Linked DNA regions of Nitratireductor mangrovi. The protein of the gene in region 1 interacts with the protein of each later gene in a pairwise test. Links are inferred from orthologs where the notes say so. Each region holds a gene or a part of one and is shown on either strand. Other genes may lie near its edges.

Evidence for each region.
Region 2: the proteins of FQ775_RS04820 (region 1) and FQ775_RS20505 interact in binary tests that used the Escherichia coli proteins (3 or more experiments, as listed by UniProt). The link is inferred for Nitratireductor mangrovi from one-to-one orthologs.

Annotation. Positions count from the first base shown.
Region 1 is NZ_CP042301.2:982,953-997,072, forward strand. The notes cover bases 1-2,675. They hold FQ775_RS04820 (P-II family nitrogen regulator), read right to left. Parts: upstream 1,670-2,675; coding sequence 1,331-1,669; downstream 1-1,330. Other genes in these bases: glnA (type I glutamate--ammonia ligase), read right to left, coding at 1-1,285; FQ775_RS04825 (NAD(P)H-hydrate dehydratase), read left to right, coding at 1,979-2,675. In the rest of the region: more of FQ775_RS04825, read left to right, coding at 2,676-3,484; FQ775_RS04830 (alpha/beta fold hydrolase), read left to right, coding at 3,583-4,506; FQ775_RS04835 (ParB N-terminal domain-containing protein), read left to right, coding at 4,679-4,927; FQ775_RS04840 (hypothetical protein), read left to right, coding at 5,094-5,291; FQ775_RS04845 (glycoside hydrolase family 25 protein), read left to right, coding at 5,460-6,431; yghU (glutathione-dependent disulfide-bond oxidoreductase), read left to right, coding at 6,594-7,463; FQ775_RS04855 (AraC family transcriptional regulator), read right to left, coding at 7,541-8,338; FQ775_RS04860 (DUF1127 domain-containing protein), read left to right, coding at 8,512-8,745; FQ775_RS04865 (putative bifunctional diguanylate cyclase/phosphodiesterase), read right to left, coding at 9,432-11,057; FQ775_RS04870 (hypothetical protein), read right to left, coding at 11,017-11,265; FQ775_RS04880 (vitamin B12-dependent ribonucleotide reductase), read right to left, coding at 11,868-14,120. UniProt on the Escherichia coli protein: P-II indirectly controls the transcription of the glutamine synthetase gene (glnA). P-II prevents NR-II-catalyzed conversion of NR-I to NR-I-phosphate, the transcriptional activator of GlnA. When P-II is uridylylated to P-II-UMP, these events are reversed.
Region 2 is NZ_CP042301.2:4,171,974-4,186,744, forward strand. Bases 6,321-9,646 are described here. They hold FQ775_RS20505 ([protein-PII] uridylyltransferase), read left to right. Parts: upstream 6,321-6,644; coding sequence 6,645-9,446; downstream 9,447-9,646. Other genes in these bases: FQ775_RS20500 (bifunctional diguanylate cyclase/phosphodiesterase), read left to right, coding at 6,321-6,568; murJ (murein biosynthesis integral membrane protein MurJ), read left to right, coding at 9,493-9,646. In the rest of the region: kynU (kynureninase), read left to right, coding at 1-1,041; FQ775_RS20495 (EAL domain-containing protein), read left to right, coding at 1,279-3,744; FQ775_RS24050 (hypothetical protein), read right to left, coding at 3,860-4,207; more of FQ775_RS20500, read left to right, coding at 4,208-6,320; more of murJ, read left to right, coding at 9,647-11,082; FQ775_RS20515 (DMT family transporter), read right to left, coding at 11,095-12,042; trpS (tryptophan--tRNA ligase), read left to right, coding at 12,210-13,277; FQ775_RS20525 (universal stress protein), read left to right, coding at 13,356-13,847; FQ775_RS20530 (NifU family protein), read left to right, coding at 13,954-14,523; FQ775_RS20535 (L,D-transpeptidase), read right to left, coding at 14,614-14,771.

The DNA.
Region 1 (14,120 bases):
GGAAGGCGCGGTCCTTGTCGAGGCTGGTCAGCGCCTCGCGCAGATTGCCGCACACGGTCGGTACCTTCTTCAGTTCCTTTGCCGGCAGGTCGTAGAGATCCTTGTCCATGGCCTGGCCCGGGTGGATCTTGTTCTTGATGCCGTCGAGGCCGGCCATCAGCATGGCTGCGAAACCAAGATAAGGGTTGGCTGCCGGGTCCGGGAACCGCACCTCGACGCGCTTCGATTTCGGCGAGGAACCGAACGGGATGCGGCAGGATGCGGAACGGTTGCGTGCCGAGTAGGCGAGCAGGACCGGTGCTTCGAAGCCCGGAACGAGCCTCTTGTAGGAGTTGGTTGACGGGTTGGTGAAGGCGTTGATCGCCTTGGCGTGCTTGATGATTCCGCCAATATAGAACAGGCAGGTCTCCGATAGTCCGGCGTACTCGTTGCCGGCGAAGGTCGGCTTGCCGTCCTTCCAGATCGACTGGTGCACGTGCATGCCGGAGCCGTTGTCGCCATAAACCGGCTTCGGCATGAAGGTCGCCGTCTTGCCGTAGGCGTTTGCCACCTGGTGGATGACGTACTTGTAGATCTGCAGCTTGTCGGCATTGCGGGTCAGCGTGTCGAACTTGATGCCGAGCTCGTGCTGGGCCGCGCCCACCTCGTGGTGATGCTTTTCGACCACGACGCCCATTTCCGCCATCACGGTCAGCATCTCGGAGCGCATGTCCTGGGCCGAATCGACCGGCGGCACCGGGAAGTAGCCGCCCTTGACGCGCGGGCGGTGGCCGAGATTGCCGGTTTCGTACTCGGCGTCGTCGTTCGACGGCAGTTCGGTCGAGTCGAGCTTGAAGCCGGTGTTGTACGGATCGGCCTTGTACTTGACGTCGTCGAAGACGAAGAACTCGGCTTCCGGGCCAACATAGACGGTGTCGCCAATACCCTCGGACCGCACATAGGCTTCGGCCTTCTTGGCGGTACCGCGCGGGTCGCGATTATAGGATTCGCCCGAGATCGGGTCGAGAATGTCGCAGACCAGCACCATCGTCGACTGGGCGAAGAACGGGTCCATATGCGCCGTCTCTGTGTCGGGCATCAGGACCATGTCGGACTCGTTGATCGCCTTCCAGCCGGCGATCGACGACCCGTCGAACATGACGCCGTCAGCGAACATGTCTTCGTCGACGGCCGCGATGTCCATCGTCACATGCTGCATCTTGCCCTTCGGGTCGGTAAAGCGCAGATCGACGAATTTGACGTCGTTGTCCTTGATCTGCTTCAGAATTTCGTTCGCTGTCGTCATATTCTCTTTCCCTGTGTGACGATTGGTTGCCTGCGGTCGTGTGTACTAGATGGCGTCGACGCCGGTTTCACCGGTGCGGATGCGGACGACTTCCTCGACGCTTGACACGAAGATCTTCCCGTCACCGATGCGGCCGGTCTGGGCCGCCTTGCGGATCGCCTCGATCGCTGCCTCGACGGAATCGTCGGCCAGCACGATCTCGACCTTCACCTTGGGCAGAAAGTCGACCACGTACTCGGCGCCGCGATAGAGCTCGGTGTGACCTTTCTGTCGGCCGAACCCCTTCGCTTCGGTGACGGTGATCCCCTGCAGGCCTACGTCCTGAAGGGCCTCCTTCACTTCATCGAGCTTGAAGGGCTTGATGATCGCCTCGATCTTTTTCATCTAGGTTTTGGCCTCCGCTGGCATTTGGAACGGGTTTGGTTCCCGTTTCGCCGACCTGAAAAGCACGAACCGTGCCAGATTTGCCTGCACTCTCATGCGCAACTGCTCCAGGCTGTTGCTCCGTGTCGCCTTTGAAATCCGGGGGTTTTCGACCGCCAGTCGTCACCCCGGCGGGTCCCTGTCACGCCGGGCATCATGGGCTGTGATGATTTTTTGTGCAACCGGCTCAAATCTGAGGCAGACGCGGCGGTTGGCGTCGATGGTGCTACTCGATATGACGGTGCAAGACCACCGGGAGCTACCCTCGTGATGGATGAATTGCTCACGCCTGCCGAGATGAGCGAGGCGGACCGTCTTGCGATAGCGGGCGGACCATCCAACGGGTACGGGCTCATGTGCCGCGCCGGAGCGGCCATCGCCGCGGCCATCCTTGCGCGTTACCCGGCGTCGAGGCATTTCCACGTCCTTTGCGGCCCCGGCAACAATGGCGGCGACGGGTTGGTCGTGGCGCGGCTGCTGGCCGATGCCGGCTGCCCGGTCACGGCCTATCAGGACGACAGCCCACGGCCCGGCACGGATGCCGCGATGGCGCTTGCCGCGCTGGAACTCAGGACGCGCCCGCTTGAGGTTTTCTACGCCGGCGGCGATGACCTCGTCGTTGACGCCATGTTCGGCGCAGGCCTGACGCGCCCGCTGCAGGGCAATTTTGCTCGGGCGGTCGAACGCGCAAACGCCTCTGGGGCGGCCGTGCTTGCCGTCGATCTGCCGTCAGGGCTCTCCGGGGACAGCGGACAGGTACTTGGCGGGATCGCGATACGCGCCGACATGACGGTGACCTTCTTCCGCCGCAAGCCCGGTCATCTGCTCTTGCCGGGTCGTTCGCTGTGTGGCGAGACCGTGGTCGCCGACATTGGCATTGCGGACGAGGCGTTGACCACCATCGGCCCGAAGCTTTGGCAGAACAATCCGCGTCTCTGGCAGATGCACCTGCCCAGGCCGACGGAAAACGGTCACAAATACAGCCGCGGCCATGTCGCTTCGTTTTCCGGTGGGCCGTCGGCCACCGGTGCCGCGCGGCTTGCCGCCATGGCCGCTGCGCGCGCCGGGGCAGGGGCTGTCACCGTGGTTTCGCCCGGCAGCGCCATGTCGGTCAATGCCGCGCATCTGACAGCGATCATGCTGCGCCGCGCCGACAGAGTCGACGAACTCGCCGATTTCGTTAACTCGCGCAAGGTTGCCGGCGCCGTGATCGGGCCGGGTTTTGGCGTCGGAGAACACTGCCGCAACTTTGTGAGCGCTCTCAACCGCCTGCGAGGCGAGGAAGTGCTGGGGCTTGTGCTCGATGCCGACGCGTTGACGTCCTTCGAGGAAGAACCCGAGGCGCTCTTTGCTCTGCTCGCCAAGGGGACGAGTTCGGTCCAGCCGGCGGTGCTCACACCACATGAAGGCGAATTTGGCCGGCTGTTCCCGGACCTTGCCGGCGCTATGCGCTCCAAGGTCGAGCGGGCGCGCGAAGCGGCATCGCGCTGCACTTCCGTGGTGATCCTGAAGGGTCCGGACACGGTCGTCGCCTCACCCGACGACCGCGCCGTGATCAACGCGCACGCGAGCCCCTACCTTGCAACCGCCGGTTCCGGTGACGTGCTGGCCGGGCTCGTGGCCGGCTTCCTGGCACAAGGGATGCCGTCCTTCGAAGCTGCCTGTGCGGCCGTATGGATCCATGGCGATTGCTCCCTTCGGTTCGGGCCGGGGCTGACTGCCGACGACTTGCCCGGCCTGATACCCACGACTTTGCGCCAACTCGTCGGCACCTAGCGGCATTTTTTCACGATGCATGTCGAAAGGCGTGCGCCTCCTTCGTTGTGAGGGCAGGAAGGCGAACGTCGCCTTCGCTTACCCAGAGGGAGACGACAATGCTGAAGTTCCTTTTCGCATCCACCATCTTTGCTGCCGGCCTCGCGGTGGCCATCGCGTCCAGCCCGGCCAAGGCCCAGGAGGCCGGCCCGGCGCGGAGCGGCCACGTCGCCGTCAATGGGCTCGACTATTATTACGAGATCCACGGCGAAGGCGAGCCGCTGCTCCTTCTGCACGGGGGTCTCGGTTCGACCGGCATGTTCGGACCGGTGCTGCCGGCGCTCGCCGAGGGTCGCCAGGTCATCGCGGTGGATTTGCATGGCCATGGACGGACAGCGCTCGGCCATCGCGACATCAACCTGGAGGATCAGGGCGACGACATGGCCGTTCTGCTCAAGGCGCTCGGTCACGACAGCGTCGACGTGCTGGGCTATTCGTTTGGAGGCGGTGTCGGTTTCCGTCTCGCCGTTCAACACCCTCACATGGTCCGCCGATTGGCCATGGTTTCGGCGGGCTTTGCCTCCGACGGGTTTTATGCGGCGATGCGAGAACAGCAGGTTCAGGTCAGTGCCGCGATGGCGCCGATGATGCGCGAAACCCCCATGTACCAGTCTTACGCCGCCGTCGCGCCGCATCCCGAGGATTTCCCGAAGCTGCTCGACCAGATGGGCGCCTTCATGCGCCGCGACTACAACTATGCAGCCGACGCCAAGGCCCTCGAAATGCCGGTCATGCTGGTCTTCGGCGACAGCGACATGTACCGACCCGAGCATATCGTCGAGTTCTACCAGTTGCTTGGCGGCGGGTTGCGCGACGCAGGCTGGATGCGCGAGAACCTGCCGCAGAACCGGCTTGCCATCATCCCCAACCGGACGCACTACGACATCTTCTTCGCGCCCGAACTCGTCCGAACGGTGCTGCCATTCCTGAATGGCGAGACCGAGGTTGAGAGCTGGGAGGAGCAACTGACGAAGGCGCAATAGCCCAACCGGATCGTCGCCGATGCGGGGCGGCGGTCCGCCGGCTCGCACGGCTCGATCGGCCATTGAGCGCATCCGCGAACCACGGGATCGTCTTCGACCGGATATGCTGGCGGCTGGACTTCGTCGCGAGGGCCGATCATGATCGCGATCGCAACGCTGCCGAGGATCGCGCATGCTGAGGATCGAGAAGATCGCCATCGACACGATCTACGTGCCTGTGGGCCGGCGCAAGACGCTGCATCCCGACACTGTCCGCCATCTGGCCGAGGACATTCTCGAGAACGGCATGAAGGTGCCGATCCAGGTCCGCCACGACGGCAAACGCCACGTTCTCGTCGAGGGCCTTCATCGGCTGGAGGCGGCCAAGTGGCTGGGCGAGAGCGAGATCAACGCCTACCTCGTCCAGGCCCGCAAGCACTGACGGATTTCCCGGGACGACCTGCCGGCCGGCACACGATCGCCGCGCCGCTTTCGCTTGCGGCCAACAAGACGACGCGGCCACGCCTTCGTCATCAATCCGACATTGCCCGGTCAAGTTGCCCGACTAGACGTCCGGGCCATGGCACAGACGATTCGGAGACGGCGCAATGCTGAACGGCGACATAACCCTTGAAGAGCTTCTGAACGAGCCGATCATCCGCAAGCTCATGCAGCGCGACGGCGTTTCGGACGGCGACATCCTGCGGCTTGCCGATCAGGTGCGCCGCCGCAGCCGCCGCCACGCGCCGCCCTTGCGCGGTATTGCCGCCGCGGCGCGCAGCCAGCCTTTCCATGCCGGGCTCTAGGTCGCGCCGCCGGTAGGCGAGGGCCCATTTCGCTGTCGGTCCGGCGGGATGCGCAACAAGGTAAAAATTCGATTCAATCTTTATTGGGAGAATCCTGACAGCATCGGCCTTTGGTGACCCGGCGGCGCGTCTTGCCGCCGGACTGTTTGGTACCGCGTACAGGTCGTCATGCGTTCTCCCCTTTCTCCCGCCCTCCTGGTGGTTCTGTTCGGCCTTGCCGGCTGCTCGACCAGCGCCACTGTCGATGCCCTCGACATTTCTCCCGAGACGACGAGTTCGGTCGCACGGCCGGCCGCGCCGATTCCGGAAGGCGATGGCAGCGAGGTCGCCGAAGGCGATGGTGCCGGCATTGCCGCGCTGGCCGAGCCGGACCAGGTGACCGCGGAGGCGGCCGCCACTGTCGCCCTTGTCACGCCGGAGCGACCGATGCGCGCGACCGGCCGCCACAAGGTGGTCAAGGCCGCGTTCCGCGACGCCCACCCGATCAATTTCGGGCCTCGCAAGCCACAGCATCATGCCGTCCACGGTGTCGACGTGTCGCGCTGGCAGGGCAATATCGACTGGGAAAAGCTGCGCAGCCAGGGCGCCAACTTCGCCTACATCAAGGCGACCGACGGCACCGATCACCTCGATGAAAAGTTCCGCAAGAACTGGAACGCCGCAGCCAAGGCGGGGCTGAAGCGCGGCGCCTACCACTTCTTCTACTGGTGTTCCTTTGCCAGTGCCCAGGCCGACTGGTTCATTCGCAACGTGCCCAAGGAAAGGGGTGCGTTGCCGCCGGTGCTCGACGTCGAATGGAACCATCATTCTAAATGCCGCAAGCGCCCGTCGCCGGCCTTCGTGCGCGAGAAGATGCAGGTCTTCCTCGACCGGCTCGAAAAGCACTATGGCCAGCGCCCGGTCATTTACGCGACACCGGACTTCTACGAGCGCAATCTGAAGGGCTACTTCAAGGACTACCCGTTCTGGCTGCGCGCCGTGGCCGAACATCCCTCGAAGGTCTATCCGGGCCGCGAATGGGTGTTCTGGCAATATTCCGGCTCGGGCCTTTCGCATGGGGTGTCGGGACGCATCGACCTCAACGTCTTTCATGGCGATCCCGGCGAATGGCAGCGCTGGCTCGAGCGCACGGCGGGCTGAACCTACGCCAGCCGGGAAAGTCCGCCCCCGACCGCGCAACGCCGCCGCGCGGCCGGCAAGGGCGAACAACTTCTCGTGTGCCGCGGAAGCCGTCGCTGGCGTTCGGCGGATGGCTGACCTATCTGACGGGCGCAACGCTTTTCGAACGTCAGGAGCCTCAGCATGTCCGATACCGCCTACACCCCGCCCAAGGTCTGGACCTGGGACAAGGAAAGCGGCGGCGCCTTCGCCTCGATCAACCGGCCGATCGCCGGCCCCACGCATGACAAGGAACTGCCGGTCGGCAAGCACCCGCTGCAGCTCTATTCGCTCGCCACGCCCAACGGGGTGAAGGTGACCGTGATGCTGGAGGAGCTTCTGGAAGCCGGCCACAAGGGCGCCGAATACGACGCCTGGCTGATCCGCATCAATGATGGCGACCAGTTCGGTTCCGGCTTCGTCGACATCAACCCGAACTCCAAGATCCCGGCGCTGATGGACCGCAGCGGGTCCGAACCGGTGCGCCTGTTCGAGTCGGCCTCGATCCTGTTCTATCTCGCCGAAAAGTTCGGCGTCTTCCTGCCGAGCGAGCAGCCGGCGCGCGCCGAGACCATGAACTGGCTGTTCTGGCAGATGGGCTCCGCGCCCTATCTCGGCGGCGGCTTCGGCCATTTCTACGCCTATGCGCCGGAGAAGTGGGAATACCCGATCAACCGCTTCGCCATGGAGGTCAAGCGCCAGCTCGACGTGCTCGACCGCCGCCTGGGCGAGGTCGAATATCTGGCCGGCGACCAGTACACGATCGCCGACATGGCGGTCTGGCCGTGGTATGGCGGCCTCGTGAAGGGCTGGGCCTACAGCGCCGGCGAGTTCCTCTCGGTGCATGAATACAAGAACGTCAACCGCTGGGCCGACCAGCTCCATGCCCGCCCCGCCGTCAAGCGCGGGCGCATGGTCAACCGCGTTTCCGGCGATCCGGCCGACCAGCTGCACGAGCGCCACGACGCCTCCGATTTCGAGACGAGGACGCAGGACAAGGTGGCGGCGGAGTAGGGCGCTGCCGCGCCGCCGGCGTTCCGGAGACGGGCCGCGCGCGGTGCGCGGCGGGTCGGCTGTGACACCCGCGTACCTCACTCGTCGCGGGCGAAATAGCGCCCCGGCGTGACGCCGAAGGCGCGCCGGAAACCGGCGATGAAGGCGCTTGTGCCCTCATAGCCAAGCCGGTCGGCGATCTCGCCGACCGGGATGCCGAGCGAGAGCAGTTCGACGGCCTTCATCAGCCGCGCCTGCCGCCGCCAGGCGCGAAAGCTCATCCCGGTCTCGGCCTGGAAGTGCCGCTCGAAGGAACGCGCCGACAATGCCGCGCGCGCCGCGACCGCGGCCAGCCCGTCGCGCCGTCCGGGCTCGTCCACCAGGCCGTCGACCGCACTGCGAATTCGGTCCTCGCGCGGCATCGGCAGATGCAGCGGCGCGACTTCCTCGGTGACGAGCTGGTCGAGGATGACGGCTGCCAGCCGTCCGGCCGGGCCGTCTTCGGGCGCGTCGCGGGCATGAGCCATGAAGGCGAGGATCAGCTCGCGCAACAGCGGCGACAGGCGGATCACCGCCGGCACCTGCGGAAGATGCGCGACCGCCTCCGGCCGGAAAAACAGGAAGCGCTGCGCGCAGTCCTGCAGATAGGTCACCCCGTGGCTGACGTCCGATGGAATCCACACCGCGCGTTCCGGCGGCACGATGAAGCTGCCGCGATCCGTGTCCACCGTTACGGCGCCCGAAACGATGTGGAAAAGCTGCGCCCGGCGGTGGCGGTGCCTGCCGTAATGCGTGTGCTTCGCCACTGTGCCCGCATAGGCGAGGATCGCCGCCGGGTAGTCGTCGGCCTCGGCGAGCGACAGGTCGGGGTGGATGCGGCTGTCCGGGTGGATCACTGGCGGCTCAAGCACATTATTTGACGAAGTAGCGATAACACGAATTCCGTTCCCCGCGTAGTCTCCGACCCGAGATCGACCCTTGTCATTCCTTTCGGCCGAGGCGCCCGACGATTTGTCGGCGCCAGTGGCGGAGCCTTGCCGGAAGGAACGGCGCGAACGGAGACCCGACGATGACCCTGCACTTTACCGGCCCATTTCCTTATCGCCCGACGGCGCCCCAGCCGGCGGCGCGGGCGGCTTCATTCTGGCGCGCGGCCGGCGCATGGCTCGACCGCCGCCGGCAGTTTCGGCGAAGCGTGGCGGGGCTGTCGTCGCTCGACGACCGGTTGCTTGCCGATCTCGGCATAAGCCGCGACGAGGTCCGGCGCGTGGCTGGACGCGGGCGGTTGCCTGGATGGGAATAGGACAAAGAGGCGGCGCGTGGTGGTCAACCGTGCGCGTTTCATCGTTCCCGCGCCCGAAAGGCCGGGTTCTGTCAAAGAACGCCCACCGGTCCCGCACAGCAGGGGGTGGGAAGACGGGCGGCCGTCCGGACGCTCATCTAAGTGTAACGTGCGACCTCGCGGCCGCCCGTCCGGCGTGCTTGCCCGGATGTGCAGGTGCGCGTTGCCGCCCTTTTGAGACGGCACTCGCAAAGCCGGTGGCCTCGCGACCGGAACTCTGTCGGCCCCGCACCTCACCCTTGGGCCCGGATCTGGGGGCTCATCGCCCAGCGACGCCACCGCGGCATCGCCGATCCGGCACCGACCGCTCGCCCGGATGCTCGGTGTGCACACCCGTTTCCCGCGCAAGCGGCATTTGCACGGACGATGGTAGCGGAAGCCGCGGGGGCGGGGATGGAAAGGGATTGGTGAACAGCGAATAGTGAGGAGAAACAGGAGCTTGCGTTGGTGAGCGGCCGCGGCTTGTCCCGCAGCGGCAGGGTTGCACGTTGCTTCGAACGCGCAGCCGACGGAAGCATTTGCCGCGCCGGTGGTTCCGGAAGTCTCCTGGTGCCGGCGTCGTCGTTCGTCCCGGCGGCCGCGACAGCGTCGTGGAGCCATAGTGGCGAATGGGTGGCCGAGCCTCGTCTTGCTGGCGGCGTGCACAATCAACGTCGCCCGCTTGCTGCCAATGAAAACCACGGTGCGTCTGAGATCGCGTCGCGCGGAGCGCCAGAGGGCCATAGTCGGGGGAGAATGGCCTGCGACAACGTAGTGATCTCTGATGCAGAGACCGGCCTGGAAAGCAGGTAACCTTGCACCTCGTCTACTCCGAGATCGTTGACCATCTTGAGCTTTTCGATGGAATCCAGCCCTTCAGCCACGATGACCAAGCCACAATCGTGCGCGATCCGGCAGACTCCACTCAGAATGTTGAAAGCTCGCGGGCCTTTCAACGCCTCATCGATGAGCGTCTTGTCGATCTTGACCTTGTCGACATTGAACTGCCGGATGTAGTTGATGCCACAATAGCCCGAGCCAAAATCGTCCAGGGCAAGCTTGACGCCAAGCGCATGGAGTTTGTCCAGCTGCGGACCGATCACTGACACGTCGCCAATCAACACCGACTCCGTTATTTCCAGCGTAAGGCGGTCCGCGGGCAGGCCTGTTTCCTTCAGCGCACTTCGAACCAGTTTCGGAATGTCGGACTTCAGGAACTGGACCGCGGAGATGTTCACTGCGAGAGATATCTGGTTTGGCCATCGTCGAGCCTGACGGCAGGCTTCGTGCAACGCCCATTCTCCCAGTTCCAGGATTTGCCCGGTGCGTTCTGCGATCGGTATGAACTCCCCCGGGGAAACAGGGGAACTATCGGCATCCTCCCATCGGAGCAATGCCTCGACCGAAGCAATTCGACCCGGAACACGACTGTCATAAATAGGCTGGAACGCCAGGGTGAAGTCACGATTGCGAACTGCAAGCGCAAGGCGTTGTTCGAGCCTTCGATTGTGTTCTGCCCGATAGCGCAGGTCGTCGTCAAAGAGTTGCGACTGGACATCGGCTTCGCACGCGCGGTGCATCGCCAGATGTGCAGCCTTCAACAGTTCGCGCGCAGTGACAGCACTTTTCGGCCACATCGCGATTCCGATATGAACCGAAATGGTGACGGTGGTATCCCGAATACCTATCGAACCTGACAGATCCCTTGCTAGCTGGCGTGCGAAAATCTGCGCTTCGTCTGCGGAACTGACGTTCATTTGAACGACGGCAAACTCGTCTCCACCCATGCGGGCCAGGTAGCAACTCTCGCCAGCGATCTCCTCCAAGCGTTTCGCGGTCGACTGGATGAAGTGGTCTCCCGCGTCGTGACCGAGGGTGTTGTTGACCTCCTTGAGCTTGTCGATGTCGACATAGTGCAGGGCAAAATCCTTGCCCGCCTTCGTCTCACGCTCGAGGTGACCGTGCAGGGCATAGACATTCGGCAGGCCGGTCAGCTGGTCCGTGAACGCAAACGCTCGAAGGCGTTCGGATGTTGCGTGGAGTCTGCTCGCCAGCGACACAAGTGGAAAGATGACAAGAGGCGCCACAACGCTCGGAATGGCAGCCGCAATAAGCAGATGATGCTTCCAGGTGTAAGACTCCGGACCGACCGTCCAATAGACAAATCCTGCGGTGAGCACAGAAACCACGACCGTTCCGGCAGCCACAAGAAGCACGAAGAGAGCCAGAGGACCGCGGCGATTGGGGAGAAACCTAAACATGCCGTGCAAACCGGCCTGTCCCGGTATCAGCATGTGTTTTGACCCCGAGCAGCGCAGCGGCCTCCGTGATGAGCCGGATGCACTTGTCTTCGTCGATCTCGACGTCAAAGGCCGTCTGCAGCATGCTTGCCGCCGCGTCGACATCAACGATGCCATCCCTGGTGTTCAGGCGCAGCGAAAACAGGATCGCCGACTGCAGGGCGTCGGGGGCCGGTTGCCGCCTTGGTAGAGGAATTGCCATCTCCTCCTCCTTGTCAGTCTTTCTCCTTCACTCCACACCGCATCGAACTGAGTATGTTCGGACTCTCGAGTTGCCGAAGAATTATTCGGTTCATTCAATTTGTTTGTTCCGCTTCCTGGTGTGCGACGCCATCCAGCGCGATAAGCCGCTCAAGCGCTGGCCGCGGCAATAGAAGATTGATCTGATCGAGAGCAGGAATCCCGATTGGGAGGAGCTTTTCCGCGGCACCGGGTGGTAGCGCTCCGGTTCTGCATGGCGCACGGTCCCTCTCCGTTTCGTCATCCTCGGGCTTGACCCGAGGATCCATGCCGGAACGCTGATGAAGGGGCCGGCGGTGGTGAGTAGCCGCCCTTCCTTAGCCGCCTCACGCGGCCGCACTTTTCAGGCATGGATTCCAGGGTCTCCGCGACGCCGCTTCGCGGCTGCTCCGCCCTGGGATGACGAAGCTTGGGGGGCGGCTAGCCGCTGGCGTTGCACGCGCTGGCGCCTGCTATGGAAGGGTGGAAGGGCGCGACCTGACAGTTCCAGGCTCCAGAATCGGATCGGCCCGGTCTCGCGACCGGGCCGATCCGATCTGTGTCACCGTTGCCGGTTGCGATGGATCACGAACACCCTGACGTCGCCCCGCAGGTGTCGCACTTCTCGCAGGTGCCGTTCCGGACCATGGTGTAGTTCTGGCACTCCGTGCACATGTTGCCGGTATAGCCCTGCATCAGCGATTTCTGGCGCCGTTCGGCGGCGAGCGCCTTAGCGTCGGCCGCTTCCTTCTGCGCCGCCTCCGTGAAGAGCCCGCCGGCGTCGGAGGCCTCGTTGGCGCTTTCCTCGAACGCAATGTCCTCGGCAAGCTCCTTGGCCCGCTCCTCGTAGTCGCGCTTGAAGGCGGTCGCCTGTTCCTGCAGGTCGGAGACCGCCGGCTTCAGCGCCGCCGAGGCGCCGCCGGCCGCGATGGCGCGGACATTGCCGCCGCCATGCGCGGTCGGTGCGGAACGCGCCGGCCGGTCGCCGCCGGTCGCGCCGGCCTGGCCCTTCGGCTCGCCGCCGCCCGAACCCGACACCACCTTGAAGGCGGCGCCGCGGGTCAGCCCCTTCGACACCGGCAGCGACTTTCCTTCCGAAATGCCCTTGCCGAGCGCGGTGTTGGAAAAGTCGGAGGTGTCGACATGGGCGAGGTCGTGGCGGCCGAGATAGGAGATCGCCAGTTCGCGGAAGACATAGTCGAGGATCGAGGTGGCGTTCTTGATGGCGTCGTTGCCCTGGACCATGCCGGCCGGCTCGAACTTGGTGAAGGTGAAGGCCTCGACATATTCCTCCAGCGGCACGCCATATTGCAGGCCGAGCGAGATCGCGATGGCGAAATTGTTCATCATCGCGCGGAAGGCAGCACCCTCCTTGTGCATGTCGATGAAGATCTCGCCGATGCGGCCGTCGTCGAACTCGCCGGTCCTGAGATAGACCTTGTGGCCGCCGACCACCGCCTTCTGGGTGTAGCCCTTGCGGCGGTTGGGCAGCTTCTCGCGGTCGCGGACCACCTTCTCGATGATGCGCTCGACGATCTTTTCGGTGACGGCGGCGGTGCGCGCGGCGGCCGGGTGGGCGACCAGCGCCTCGACGGCATCCTCGTCCTCGTCCTCCTCGTCGGCGATCAGCGAGGCGTTGAGCGGCTGCGACAGCTTGGAGCCGTCGCGGTAGAGCGCGTTGGCCTTGAGCGCCAGCTTCCACGACAGCATGTAGGCCGACTTGCAGTCGTCGACGGTCGCCTCGTTGGGCATGTTGATGGTCTTGGAGATGGCGCCCGAGATGAAGGGCTGCGCCGCCGCCATCATGCGGATGTGGCTTTCCACCGACAGGAAGCGCTTGCCGATCTTGCCGCACGGATTGGCGCAGTCGAAGACGGGCAGGTGCTCTTCCTTGAGGTGCGGCGCGCCTTCCAGCGTCATCGCCCCGCAGACATGGATGTTGGCGGCCTCGATGTCCTTCCTGGAAAAGCCGAGTGCGGGCAGCATCTCGAAGGAGAGGTCGTTGAGTTGCTCGTCCGTGAGCCCGAGGCCTTCCTTGCAGAAGGCTTCGCCGAGCGTCCACTTGTTGAAGACGAACTTGATGTCGAAGGCCGATTTCAGCGCGCTGTTGATCGCGGTGATCTGCTCGTCGCCGAAACCCTTGGCCCTGAGCGTGGTCGGGTTGATGGCCGGGGCCTGGTCGAGGTTGCCGTGGCCGACGGCATAGGCCTCGATCTCGGCGATCTGGGCTTCCGAATAGCCGAGCGTGCGCAGGGCTTCGGGCACGGCGCGGTTGATGATCTTGAAATAGCCGCCGCCGGCGAGCTTCTTGAACTTCACCAGCGCGAAGTCGGGCTCGATGCCGGTGGTGTCGCAGTCCATGACCAGCCCGATCGTGCCGGTCGGCGCGATCACGGTGGCCTGGGCGTTACGGTAGCCATGCTTCTCGCCGAGCTCCAGCGCCCGGTCCCAGGCCGCGCGCGCATGCTCGATCAGCTGCGGATCGGGGCAGTCGGCGGCATCGAGCGGCACCGGGTTGACCGCCAGCTTCTCATAACCATCGCTTTCGCCATGGGCGGCGCGGCGGTGGTTGCGCATCACCCGCAGCATGTTTTCGGCGTTGCGCTCGTAGTCGGCGAAGGTGCCGAGCTCGCCCGCCATCTCGGCCGAGGTGGCGTAGGCGACACCGGTCATGATCGCCGTCAGCGCGCCGCAGATGGCGCGGCCCTCGGGCGAATCGTAGGGAATGCCGGAGGTCATCAGCAAGCCGCCGATATTGGCGTAGCCGAGACCGAGCGTGCGGTAGTCGTAGGAGAGCTTCGCGATTTCCTTCGACGGGAACTGCGCCATCATCACCGA
Region 2 (14,771 bases), 3.2 Mb from region 1 along the record:
GCTGGCTGGTTCGAGATGCCGCTCGAACTCGGCGACCGGATCGGACGCCTTGTCGGCGCCGGGCCGAGCCAGACTGTGGTCGCCGACACGACATCAGTAAACATTTTCAAGGCGTTGCACGCGGCAATGGGGCTCAGGGCGGGCCGCAACGTAATCGTCGCCGAAGGCGGCAGCTTCCCGACCGATCTTTATATGGCTGAAGGGGTCGCGTCGACGCGTCCGGGCACTGAACTGAGGCTCGAAGGTGTCGACGCCGAGGCGATCGAGGACCTGATCGACGAGCGTGTCGGGGTCGTTCTGGTCAACCATGTCGACTACAAGAGCGGCCGGCTGCGCGACATGGCCGCGCTGACGCAGAAAATCCACGCGGCGGGCGCATTGGCAGTCTGGGATCTTTGCCATTCCGCAGGTGCATTGCCGGTTGATCTCGATGGTGCCAAGGCCGACTTTGCGGTCGGTTGCACCTATAAATATCTGAACGGCGGCCCCGGCGCCCCAGCCTTCATCTATGTCGCGACGCGCCACCAGGCCGCGGCGCAGAACCCGCTCAGCGGCTGGTGGGGCCACGCACGGCCCTTCGCCTTCGAACAGCATTATGCTGGCCACGTCGGGATCAGGCGTTTCCAGTGCGGCACGCAGCCGATCCTGTCGATGCGGGCGCTCAAGGCGGCTCTGGTGACCTGGGACGAGGTCGATATGGCCGCGCTGCGAGCAAAGAGTGTCGCCCTGACCGGTCTCTTCATCGAGCTTGTCGAAACCCGCTGCGCCGGCTTCGGGCTTGCTCTGGAAAGCCCTCGCGACGATGCCGAGCGCGGCAGCCAGGTCTCTTTCGCCCACGAGAATGCCTACGAGGTCATGCAGGCCCTGATCGCCCGCGGTGTCATCGGTGATTTCCGCGCGCCATCCACGATGCGCTTTGGTTTCGCGCCGCTCTATCTCGGCTATCGTGACGTCTGGAACGCTGTCGAGATCATGCAGGACGTGTTTTCCGCCGGCGCATGGCAGGATCCGCGTTTCGCGGTCAAGGCCGCGGTGACCTGAGATCGCCACTCCGGCCCACCTCCGTAACGTTGGTGTCCGGTGGGTACGGAGCCGCATTCCACTACTGACTTCGGCTGCCAGTGGCTCCAAATCCTGGCTGTCGGCTGGTCGTCAATCGTTCGGATGTTCGTTGGCGATGAAACGAATCCTAAAGATGCATCGGCTATGTTGAACACGGGTGGGTTGCAATCCGCGTGGCGGACCACATCGAAGGGCGGGCATGGTCTCGAAAGTGTCTTGTCGCAGTTGAACCAGCTGACAGAGCGGACCCGGCTTCTGGCCCTGGTGTGGCCGTTCATAGCCGTCGTCCTTGTCCAGACCGCCATTGCCGGCATCAGCATCTACACCCTCTCGGCTGTGCGGGCCTATGTCGGCGGCGAGAGCATGTGGTCGAAGGGCCAGAAGGACGCCATCTACTTTCTGAGCCTCTATGCCGATAGCCGTGATCAACGCTTTTTCGAAGAGTTCCGCGAGGCGATAGCCATCCCGATGGCCGACCTCGACGGTCGCCTGGCGCTTGACCGGCCCGAGGTCGATGTGGAAGCGGCGCGCGAGGGGTTCGTCGGCGGTGGTAATCATCCGGACGACGTTCCGGGGATGATCTGGCTCTATCGCAATTTCCGCGACATTTCCTTCTTTGCCGATTCACGCGCGCGCTGGGTCGAATCTGACCCCAAGATCATGGAACTCGCCGCCCTTGGCGAGGCCATGCACGCACGCTTCGCCGGCGGCGAGGTGAGCGCTCTGGAGATGGACGCGTGGAAGAGTCGCATTCATGCCATCAACCGGGCGGCCACCCCGCTGGCGCTGGGTTTCTCGGCCTCGCTTGGCGAGGGTTCGCGCGGCATTACCGGGCTGCTGCTGGGTGCGAACATCGTCACGGCTGCCTTGCTGATCCTCCTGGCGGTATGGCGCACCCGCGCCATGCTCGCGCAGCGCGAGGCGTTGGAGACAGCCTTCAATGCCGAGCGGGAGCGGGCTCAGATCACACTTGCCTCGATCGGCCAGGCGGTTGTCACCACGGACGAGCGCGGATGCGTCAACTACATGAATGGCCCCGCCGAGCGCCTGATCGGTTGGCCGTCTTCCGATGCCCTGGGCAGACCGCTCAACGGTCTCTTCCGCCTCATCTGCGAAGAGTCCGGCGAGGAAGATGTACGGCTGGTCGAGCGCATCATCACCGGCGAGGCAGTCGGCCCGACGGCGGTCCCGCAGCTACTGATGCGCGCCGACCTTACCAGCGTGGCCGTGTCGATGGTGGGTGCGCCGCTGGTGGTTGAGGGCGGCATCGCGGGCGCCGTACTGGTCTTTCACGACATGACCAAGGAGCAGGAATATGTCGCCCAACTCGCCTGGCAGGCAACGCACGATTCCCTGACGCAGCTTGCCAATCGCCGCGAGTTCGAGACCCGGCTCGAGGCACTGCTTGCCGATGTGCGCGAGCGTGGCGGGGATCATGCGCTGATGTATCTCGATCTCGACCAGTTCAAGATCGTCAACGACACTTGCGGCCACGCCGCCGGCGACGAATTGTTGCGGCGGGCTTCGGTCGCGCTCAAGGCACATCTCCAGAGAGACGATCTCCTCGCCCGGCTCGGTGGTGACGAATTCGGCGTGCTGCTGGTCGACAGCACCGCCCAGAGGGCCGCGGACACGGCCGAACGCCTGCGTCTGGCGATCCAGGATCTGTGCTTTGCCTGGGAAGGGCGCTCCTTCGCGGTCAGCGTGAGCATCGGCCTTGTGCCTCTGGCCGACCGTGGAGCGACGATCGAGGAGACGCTTCGCAGCGTCGACGTCGCCTGCTACATGGCCAAGGAAAAGGGCCGCAACCGCGTCCAGGTTCATCAGCCAGGTGATTCCGAGATGCGCCAGCGCGTCGGCGAAATGGCTTGGGTGCAGCGCATCCACGAGGCGCTGGAGCGCGACCGCTTCTGCCTTTACGCTCAGGAAATTGTGCCGCTCGGGGAAGCATGTCGCGAAGGTCGGCACATGGAACTGCTGATCAGGCTCGCGGAGGACGACGGTGCAATCGTTGCACCGGGGCGTTTCTTGCCGGCAGCCGAGCGCTACGGCCTGATGCCGCAGATCGATCGCTGGGTCGTCCGCAACGCATTTGCCGCTCTTTCGGCAGATGCAAGCGCCAGCCGCATTCTGACCTGCGCCATCAACCTTTCCGGCGCTTGCGTCAGCGACGAGAGCTTCGTCGATTTCGTGCGCAGCGAATTCGAGCGGTTTCCCGTCGACCCGTCGATCGTCTGCTTCGAGATCACCGAGACCACCGCCATCGCCGACCTTTCCAACGCAAGACGCTTCATCACCGCCATGCAGGCGCTGGGGTGCCGCTTCGCGCTGGATGATTTCGGCTCCGGAATGTCTTCCTTCGCCTACCTCAAACACCTTCCGGTCGATTTCCTGAAGATTGATGGCAGCTTCGTAAAAGACATGCTCGTCGACCGCATCGACCGCGCCATGGTCGAAATGATCGATCACATTGGCAAGGTCATGGGCAAGCGAACCGTGGCGGAATTCGTCGAAAGCGATGAGGTCGCAAACGCGCTGCGCGATATCGGCGTCGACTATGCGCAAGGTTATGCCATAGGCGTGCCGCGGCCGTTCGCGGACGTACTGGGGGGCGCCCGCGCCGCCGGGCCCGTAGCGGCGATCGATCTGTCCATGTCGGCACGGCGTCGGATCGCTGGATAACCAACAAACCGGCGAGAAGCCCGGAGATCCGGGATTTCAATGCAAAGTTAACCCCTTCCAACTAATGTTGACTATCGGGACCATGGGGGGCGGCCGGCGAAACGTTGATCGCCGGTCATGGAGCAGGCGGCAGGCAGCAGGGCGGATGAATCCAGCCTTCGACAAAATCCGGAAATCCGTATTCAGGCTCACGAACATACCGGCGCTGATCGCTTTCGTGGTGGTCGCGGCAGCCGGTGTGTTTGCGGAAAGCCAGAATCGCGCGGTCTTCCAGCGCGACCTTCGCGCCGAGATACGCAGTGAGATTGGCCTTATCCGCGCCAGACTCGAAGGCAAGATCAACGGCAACGTCCAGCTTGTGCGAGGCCTTGTCGCCACGATCGAGACCGAGCCCGGGATGAGCCAGGCTCGTTTCGCCGAGCTCTCGGCCAGCCTCCTGGCCGCCGATTCGCAGATACGTCATGTGGCTGCAGCACCTGGCCTCGTGGTCTCGATGATCCACCCGATGAAGGGTAACGAGAAGGCGCTCGGCCTCGACTATCGCAAGAACGAGGCGCAGCGCGACGCCGCACTGCGCGTTCGCGATGCCCGCCAGGTCGTGCTGGCCGGGCCAGTCGATCTGGTGCAAGGCGGCAAGGCTCTGATTGCCCGCTTCCCGGTCTTTACCGGGGTGGATGCCAAGCAATTCTGGGGTATCGTTTCGGCGGTGATCGAGATCGATCGGCTCTACGCTGCCAGCGGCCTTTTCGGCCTGGGCGAACGGCTTGATGTCGTCATTTGCGGCAAGGACGCCAGCGGCAATGGGGTCCCGTTCTACGGAGACGCAGCCATCGTTGCGCAGGACCCGGTCTCGGTCGAGGTCGCGCTGCCTTCCGGCACCTGGGAAATTCTCGCTTTGCCGCGTGGTGGCTGGGAGGCGCATGGGCCCAACCCGTGGCCGCTGCGGCTGCTGGTCTTCGTGGCCGGTGCGCTGATCCTGGTGCCGACGTTCGTGACGGGAAGGCTGATCGAGGAGCGTCAACGCCACATCGGCGAATTGCGTCGCCGTGAGAAGCAACTGGAGCGCATGTCGCGCCGCCTCGGCCTGGCGCTGGCCACGTCGCGTGTCGGTGTCTGGGAGATGGATATCGACAACAACGAGCTGTTCTGGGACGACCGAATGAACGAGCTCTACGGATATGACGCCGATGGTGGCTCCCGCGGCTACAGCCATTGGGCCGAGCGGCTCCATCCGGACGATATCGAGCGCGCCGAGGAAGAGTTCCGCGTAGCCGTCGAGGAGACCGGCAAATACCACTCCGAATACCGGCTCGTATTGCCGGACGGAACGGCCCGGCACATCCGGGCCATCGGCGCGGTCTACCGCGACGATGGCGAACCGACCCGTATCGTCGGTGTCAACTGGGATGTTTCCGCCGACATAGCGCTTAATCAGGATCTGAAGCGGGCCAAGCAGGTGACCGAGGCCCGCAACAGCGAACTGGAGGCGGCAAAGGAACGCATCGAGCACAACGCGCTGCACGATTCGCTGACCGGACTGGCCAACCGGCGCTATCTCGACGAGTTGTTGGCAGAGCATGCCGAGCGCGCCAAGGCCGAGGGCGAGACGGCGGCGTTGCTGCATATCGATCTCGATCGCTTCAAGCAGATCAACGACACGCTTGGCCATGCCGCCGGCGATGCCGTTCTTGTTCACGCCGCACGCGCGCTGCTCGACAATGTCGCGGCCAGTGATTTCGTCGCCCGTGTCGGCGGTGACGAGTTCGTGGTGGTTTGCCGCCGACCGCGGGAGAGCGCGGAAGCAAGTGTCGAATCCCTCGGGAACCTTGCCGAACGCATCATAGCCTGCATCCAGCGACCGGTGGTCTACGAGGGCCATGAGTGCCGCGTCGGCGCCAGCATCGGCATCGCGACCGATGCCGGGGAGGGCGAAAGCGCTGATCCGAAGCGGCTGCTGGTCAACGCCGACATCGCGCTTTACCGGGCCAAGAGCCGCGGCCGCAATCGCTTCCAGTTCTTCAACGAAGCGCTGCAGGCGGAGATCGTGACCACCAAGCGTATCGCTGACGAGATTTTGTCCGGCATCGAACGCGGCGAATTCGTGCCGCATTACCAACCTCAGTTCGACGCCGAGACGCTGGAACTGGTCGGGGTCGAGGCATTGGCCCGCTGGCACCATCCGAGGCGCGGCGTGTTGCCTCCGGCAATGTTCATGAAGATCGCCGAAGAGCTCAATGTGGTCGACCTGATCGATCGCATGGTGCTGGAGCGCACGCTGGCCGACCTCGCCGTCTGGGACAAGGCTGGCATCGTCGTCCCAAAGGCTTCGGTCAACGTGTCCGCGCGCCGCCTGCGCGACGAGGACCTGATCCGCGGTCTGCGCGGCCTCGCCATCACGCCCGGCCGCATCGCCTTCGAGCTGGTAGAGTCGATCTTCCTCGACGAACAGGACGATGCCGTCGCCTGGAATGTCGACAAGATCAAGGACCTCGGCATCGACGTCGAGATCGATGATTTTGGTACCGGCTACGCCTCGATCGTGAGCCTGCTGAAACTCAAGCCGAGCCGGTTGAAGATCGACAGGCAGCTCATCATGCCGATCGCCGACGACTTGGCGCGGCGGCAGCTTGTCGGCTCCATCATCGATATCGGTACGTCGCTCGGCATTGAGGTGCTGGCGGAAGGCGTCGAGACCATGGAACACGCTTCGATCCTGCGCCGTCTCGGCTGCCACGCGCTCCAGGGCTATGCCTTCGCGCGTGCCATGGATGGCGACGCGCTCGCTGGTTTTGTTCGCGCCCGTCAATGGAAGCAGGCGTCCTGAGCCGGCTTCGGCCCGTAGGCACCCGACACGATTCGCGCTATAGACGCCGCCCAGCGAAGGATGATGGCGCGAAGTCATGGCCAAGGTACCCCTTAAGCTCGGCGAGATGATCGACGGCGAGGCGCTGCGCGGGAAGCTGGCGTCGATTGCAGATGATTGCGGGGATGCCGCCGGGCACGCGGCTCGTGCGGCGGTCCTCGCTCTCCTTCGCGATGAGCTCGCTGCCGGTCGCGCGCGCGCCGAGACAATGCTGATGTCCGACGGCGGCGGAACGGCCTGCGCGGCGCGGCTTTCTCATGTCATGGACGAGATCATCCGGGCACTGCAGGATTTCGTCATCCAGCACGTCTACACGTCGCGCAATCCTTCGTCGGCCGAGCGCATGGCGATCGTGGCGGTGGGTGGTTACGGCCGCGGCACCCTCGCTCCCGGTTCCGATATCGACCTGCTTTTCCTATTGCCCTACAAGCAGACACCCTGGGGCGAACAGGTCACCGAATATGTTCTCTATGTGCTGTGGGACCTGGGGCTGAAGGTCGGGCACGCGACCCGCAATGTCGACGAATGCGTGCGGCTGTCGCGAACCGACATCACCATTCGAACGGCGGTGCTCGAGGCCCGCTATATCTGCGGTGACACGGGCCTTTTTGAAGAACTGCTTGAGCGCTTCGACCACGAGCTGGTTCGCCATTCCGGCTCGGAGTTCGTGCAGGCGAAGCTTGCCGAGCGTGACGAGCGCCATCGCAAGGCAGGTGAAAGCCGCTACCTTGTCGAACCGAACGTGAAGGACGGCAAGGGCGGCCTGCGCGACCTGCATACGCTGTTCTGGATCGGCAAATATTATTACCGCGTGCGCAACGGCGAGGAACTGGTCGGTCGCGGTGTCTTCACGCGCAAGGAGTACCTCTTGTTCCGCAAGGCGGAGGACTTCTTGTGGGCGGTGCGCTGCCATATGCACTTCCACGCCGGCAAGGCCGAGGAAAGGCTGCATTTCGACATCCAGCGCGATATCGCCGATCGGCTCGGCTACACCAGTCATCCCGGCCTTTCGGCCGTCGAACGGTTCATGAAGCACTATTTTCTGGTCGCCAAGGATGTCGGTGACCTGACCCGCATCTTCTGTGCCGCGCTCGAGGAGGAGCAGGCCAAGCACGTTCCCGGCATCAACCGCATTTTCCAGACCTTCTCGCGCCGCCGGCGCAAGGTGGCCGGCACGTCCGACTTCATTGTCGACAATCATCGCATCAATGTCGCCGATCCCGAGGTCTTCGAGCGCGACCCGGTCAATTTGCTGCGCCTGTTCTGGTTCGCGGACAAACACGGGCTGGAATACCATCCGGAAGCGCTCAAGCTTCTCAGGCGTTCGCTCAAGCTGATCGACCGCAATCTGAGACGTGACGCGGAGGCCAACCGGCTCTTCCTCGACGTGATGACGTCGGACCGCAACCCCGAACTCAACCTGCGCCGCATGAACGAAGCAGGCGTGCTGAGCAAGCTGATCCCCGACTTCGGCAAGATCGTCGCGATGATGCAGTTCAACATGTATCACCACTATACGGTCGACGAGCACCTGCTGCGCTGCATCGGCGTGCTCTCGGAAATCGAACATGGTGACGATGAGCGCATACACCCGCTTGCGCACTCGCTCATGCCCGGCCTGAGGCCGCAGCGCGAGGTTCTCTATACGGCGGTCCTGCTCCACGACATCGCGAAGGGACGTCCGGAAGACCATTCCGAAGCCGGAGCTCGCATCGCGCGGCGCATGTGCCCGCATATGGGCTTTTCGGCCGCGGAGACCGAGACCATAGCCTGGCTGGTCGAAAACCATCTCGTCATGTCGATGACCGCCCAGACCCGAGACCTGAACGATCGCAAGACAATCGAGGATTTCGCCCAGGTCGTGCAGTCTGTCGAGCGGCTGAAGCTGCTTCTGGTGCTGACCGTCTGCGATATTCGCGGTGTTGGACCTGGCGTATGGAACGGCTGGAAGGGCCAGCTCCTGCGCACGCTCTACTACGAGACGGAACTGCTTCTCACCGGCGGCTTCTCCGAGATTCCGCGTGTCAAGCGCGCCGCCCATGCCCGCGAGCAACTGGCGGCCGAGCTCAGTGGCTGGAGCGAGGACGCTCGAGCGCGCTATGTGCGCCTCCACTACGAGAACTATCTTCTCACCGTCGACCTCGCCGACCAGATCCGCCACGCCGAGTTTGTCCGCGAGGCCGACGCCTCGGGAAAGCGGCTCGCCACCATGGTCAAGACCTACGGCTTCGAGGCCGTGACCGAGATCACGGTGCTGGCACCAGACCACCCGCGGCTGTTGTCGGTGATTGCCGGCGCGTGTGCAGCGGCCGGCGCCAATATCGTCGATGCCCTTGTCTTTACGACCGCGGATGGCCGAGCTCTGGACACTATCCTGATCAATCGCGAATTCGATCGGGACGAGGATGAGCGCCGCCGCGCCGAACGTGTCGGCAAGCTGATCGAGGAGGCGCTATCCGGCAAGTCGTGGCTGCCCGAGATCATCGAGAAGCGGCGCAAGAAACGTGGCTCCCGAGCCTTCCGCATCACGCCCCAGGCGGAGATACGCAACACGCTGTCGAACCGGTTCTCGGTGATCGAGGTTTCCGGGCTCGACCGACCCGGGTTGCTGTCGGAAATCACCGGCGCCCTTTCGGATCTGTCGCTCGACATCGCGTCTGCCCACATCACAACGTTTGGCGAGAAGGTCATCGACACATTCTACGTCACCGATCTGACCGGCCAGAAGATCGAGAACCCGACCCGCCAGGCGGCGATCCGTGAGCGCCTGACCGCGACGCTGGAAGGCGCCACGCCATCGAAACCCTCCCGCACCAGTCAGGCAGCCGCCGCGGAATAGCCGCGATCCGCACTCACAAGCCCTACGCCGCCGGAGCAGCAAGCAGATGAGCCTCGTCAGGAAATTCGCGAGCGTGGGCAGTGCCGTCATGGCAAGCCGTGTCTTCGGCTTCGTGCGCGAGGCGCTGATCGCCGCCGCGCTCGGCGTTGGTGCCGTGACGGACGCCTTCTACGCCGCCTTCATGTTTCCCAACATGTTCCGCCGTATTTTTGCCGAGGGTGCCTTCAACACGGCGTTCGTGCCGCTCTTCGCGAAGGAACTGGAGGGCGGTGGGCAGGCGGCCGCGCGTCGCTTCGCCGAGGATGTGCTGGCGGTGCTGATGACCGCGCTGCTGGCACTGTCAGCTGTCGCGATCCTGCTCATGCCGTTTCTTGTCGACACGGTTATCGCGCCAGGGTTCTCCGATACGCCGGAAAAATTCGACCTCACGGTCGCGATGACCCGCATCATGTTCCCGTACCTGTTCTGCATGTCGCTCGTCGCCATGTTGTCGGGTGTTCTCAATTCGATGCGGCGCTTCTTCCTGGCTGCCATCGTGCCGGTTCTGCTCAACGTCGTGCTGATAGCGATTTTGGCCGCTGCCATCGTTGCTGATCTGGAGCCCCGCGCGACCGGCTTTTGGCTGGCGTGGGGTGTGTTCGCCTCGGGCTTTGCGCAGCTTTTCTTCCTCGTTCGCGGTGTGCGCGCCGAAGGGCTCAACGTCAGTGTCCGATTGCCGCGACTTACGCCGGGCGTGAAGCGGCTGCTGGTCCTGATGGGTCCAGCCGTGCTGACCGGCGGCATCATGCAGATCAACCTCATGGTAGGACGCATCATCGCGTCGGCTCAGGACGGGGCTTTTGGGATTCTGAACTTCGCTGACCGCATCAACCAGTTGCCGCTGGGGGTTATTGGCGCAGCCGTTGGCGTCGTGCTCCTGCCCGAGCTTTCCCGTGCACTCAAGGGCGGCGACGCCGCCGACGTGCAGCATCTGCAAAACCGCTCGCTCGAATTCGCCCTTGCCCTGACGCTGCCCGCCGCGATCGGGCTCATTATGATGCCTGACCTGATCGTCAACCTGCTTTACGAACGCGGTGCCTTCACCGCGCTCGATACCGCGATGACCGCGGCGGCTCTCGCGGCCTTCGCCGCCGGCTTGCCGGCCTATGTACTGATCAAGGTCTTCCAGCCCAGCTTCTTCGCGCGCGAGGACATGAAGACGCCGATGTGGTTCGCCATCGCGACGGTTGTGGTCAACATCGCCGCCAGCCTGATCCTTTTCCCGACCTACGGTCATGTCGCGATCGCTGTCGCGTCCTCGATCGCCGCCTGGCTCAACTTTGCACTGCTGGCGGGAACACTGTGGCGGCGCAATCACTTCCGGCCGTCGCCGGCGACCCTCCGGCGCGTGGCACTCATTGTCTTCGCAAGCGTGGCAATGGGAGCGGCGGTCTGGTGGCTACGGGGGCAGGTGGCCGGTTCGCTACTGGGCGCCACCCTCGTCGTGCGGCTTGCCGGCGTTGCCGGCGTCATATTGGCCGGCGCGGTTGTCTACTTCGCGATAGCGGTCGGGACCGGCGCAATAGACCGTGGCGAACTGGCCGGCCTTGTCAGGCGCCGGCGGGCGTCAACGGCCCGTGTGGCCGATTCGGAATAGCCACCGGTCGGCCTATTCGTCCGCCATCCGAGCGTGCTCCCATGCCATGAGGGCGACGCCGCAAAAGACGATTCCGAAGCCGGCTAGGTGCATAATGCGGAAATCTTCACCCAACAACGCGTAGGAAAGAACCAGGGCCGATACCGGCATCAGGGCCATGAAGCCGGCTGCAATCGAGCCTTGTGTCTTGGCGATGCCGGAGTACCAGAGCAGGCTGCCGAGAGCGAGTGTTCCGGCACCGTACCAGGCCGCGGCCATCCAGCCGCCGGGGGTGATGCCACCGGGATCGAAGTGCGGCCATTGCATCAGCGCGAATGGCAGAAACAGCGGTATAGAGAGCGCCGCGGCAAGGAAGGCGATAAGGCGAGGGTCGAACTCGCGGCTCATCCTTCGGCCCAGCAGTGTATAGACCGCTTCGCAGCAAACGGCGGCAAGAACCAAAAGCGAGCCGAGGATCATGGCGCCGGTATTCCCGTCGCCGCTCTGACCCCCGGTGTTGAGCAGGATCACGCCCGCAACCGCGAGCCCGATCGCCGCTATCTTGCGCCAGGTGGCGGCGTCACCGAGAAACAGGACTGCTGCCGTCGCCGTGACGGCCGGTGTGGTCGCCATGACCACCGATCCGACTACCCCGGATACGGTCCGCATGCCGTAGAGCATGAAAACCGTGAAGCCGACCATCCCGAACAGGGCGAGCAGGCAAACCAGGAACCAGTCACCGCGCTTGAGTGTCGAGAGCTTGCGGCGCTGGCTCCAGGCGATGGGCGCGAGCACGGCTGCGCCGAGCGCGCAGCGCAGCGCCGCTCCGACGAACACCGGCATGGCATCCGTGACGATTTTCGAAACCGGCGTCGCCGACCCGAAAATGATCATGCCGAGCGCGAGCTGGGCGTAGACGGTTCCGTCGGCGAGCAGGTCGCCCGATCTGGCGTCCTGGCTTGTCCTGTTCTTATTGGCCATGTCGGGTTAACCGATGAGGCGCGTTTTGGTTCGCTCCTGCCAGAAATCCCGAGCCGGACGGGCGCCCCCGGCTTGAAAGAGGCCCGTTGCTCGTCCATAAGCGCCTCGCATTTCGCGGTCGCCCTCGCATGGAACGAGGCCCTCCATCAGCCCCGGAGACTTTTTCGATGTCGTCCTTCAAGCCGCTCGTCTTTTCCGGCGTCCAGCCGACCGGCAACCTGCATCTCGGCAACTATCTCGGCGCGATTCGCAAATTCGTCGCGTTGCAGGAGAATTACGAGTGCATCTACTGCGTCGTTGACCTGCACTCGATCACGGCGCAGCTGGTCCATGACGACCTGCCCGGGCAGACCCGCGCCATTACCGCGGCCTTCCTCGCCGCCGGCATCGATCCCGCAAAACACATCGTCTTCAACCAGAGCCGCGTGCCGCAGCACGCCGAGCTTGCCTGGATCTTCAACTGCGTCGCCCGTATCGGTTGGATGAACCGCATGACGCAGTTCAAGGACAAGGCCGGAAAGGACCGCGAAAACGCCTCGCTGGGTCTGCTTGCCTATCCGAGCCTGATGGCGGCCGACATCCTCGTCTACCGGGCAACGCACGTCCCTGTCGGTGACGATCAGAAGCAGCATCTGGAGCTGACGCGCGACATCGCCACCAAGTTCAACAATGATTTCTCGGAGCGAATTGCCGAACTGGATGTCGGCGTCGAGATGATGATGGGCGAGGAGCGAGTGAACGGCTTCTTCCCGCTGACAGAGCCGCTGATCGAGGGGCCGGCGACGCGGGTCATGAGTCTGCGCGATGGCACCAGGAAAATGTCGAAATCGGACCCTTCCGATCTTTCGCGCATCAATTTGACCGACGACGCCGACGCCATCGCCAAGAAGATCAGGAAGGCCAAGACCGATCCCGCGCCCTTGCCGGTCGATCCCGACGGCCTCGCCTCGCGACCCGAGGCGGAAAACCTCGTCGGCATCTACGCTGCGCTCGCCGACCAAAGCCGCGCCGACGTTATCCGTGATTTTGGCGGGCGTCAGTTCTCCGAGTTCAAGCCGGCTCTCGCCGAACTTGCCGTCGAGAAGATGGCGCCGATCGCCGCCGAGATGCGCCGCATCATGGCTGATCCCGGCTATGTCGACGGCGTTCTCCGTGATGGCGGCGAGCGCGCAGGAGCGTTGGCCGAGGAGACCATGACGTCGGTGCGCGACATCATCGGCCTGCTGCAGAGATGAGGTCCGCGAAGGCGCAGCTTGCCGCGCGGCGGCCGCGATGGCAGATTGCCGCCGTGTTCCACGAGACGGGATGACCGCATGGTCTCGAAACGACTGAGCCGCGAAGCCGGCCACAGGCGCAAGTTTCTCGCCATCGTCGATGACACGCCGGAATCCGAACGGGCCGTTGCCTATGCCTCGCGGCGCGCAGAGCGGACCGGTGGCGTGCTGGTTCTGCTCTTCGTCATCGAGCCGACCGACTTCCAGCAATGGTTTGGCGTCGAAAAGATCATGCGCGAGGAAGCGAGCGCGACCGCAAATGCCGCGCTGGACACAGCCGCCCGGCAGGTGCGCGAGAGCGTGGGCATCGAACCGGAACTGGTCGTGCGCGAGGGTGATCCGGCAGAAGAGATCCACAGACTGATCGAGGACGATCAGGACATCGCCATTCTGGTGCTGGCCGCCGGTACTTCCAAAGAGGGGCCGGGACCGCTGGTCTCGTCGATCGCGGGCAAGGGCTCCGGTTTTGCAATTCCCGTGACGGTGGTGCCGCCCAATCTTTCCGACGAGGACATCGAAAGCCTCGCCTGAGAAAAACCATTCCTCCTGACGAGCTGTTCGCCGGCCCCGGTTGCTTGATCATCGGCCGCGCAACGACTATTTAGAACTATTCAAAACTGGAGGCGCAACGAACGCCATGTTCATTCAGACAGAAGCGACACCGAATCCCGCGACGCTGAAGTTTTTGCCGGGTGTGGTGGTCATGAACGAAGGCACGGCCGATTTCCGCGATGCCGAGCAGGCGGGCCTTGCCTCACCGCTCGCTGGCCGTCTGTTCGACGTGCCCGGGGTCACCGGTGTCTTCTTCGGGTACGATTTTGTCACTGTCACCAAGGACGGCCCGGAGTGGCAGCACCTCAAGCCGGCCATTCTCGGCACGATCATGGAGCATTTCATGTCCGGTGCGCCGGTCATGGCTTCCGACGAGCCGCAGCGCGACGAGGGCTCCGACGCCGAATTTTACGATGAGGCGGACGAGGAGATCGTGTCGACCATCAAGGAACTGCTCGACACCCGCGTGCGTCCCGCCGTGGCGCAGGACGGCGGCGACATCACCTTCCGCGGCTTCGAGAACGGCACCGTTTTCCTGCACATGAAGGGCGCTTGCGCGGGCTGCCCGTCCTCGACCGCGACGCTCAAGCACGGCATCCAGAACCTGCTTCGCCATTTTGTGCCGGAGGTCCAGCACGTCGAACAGGTCATCTGACCTAGACCTGGCGATCAAAAATGAAAGAGCCGGGTCGTTGCCGACCCGGCTTCTTTTTGGGACGTCCGTGTTGCCTGGACGGTCCGCGTGCTATTTGACGATGACCTTCGCGCCGACTTCGGCGCGGTCGTAGAGGTCGATGATGTCCTGATTGATCAGACGGATGCAGCCTGACGACATCGCCCGGCCGATCGAAGCCCATTCCGGTGTTCCATGCAGGCGATAGCCCGTGTCGCCGCTCCTGTTGT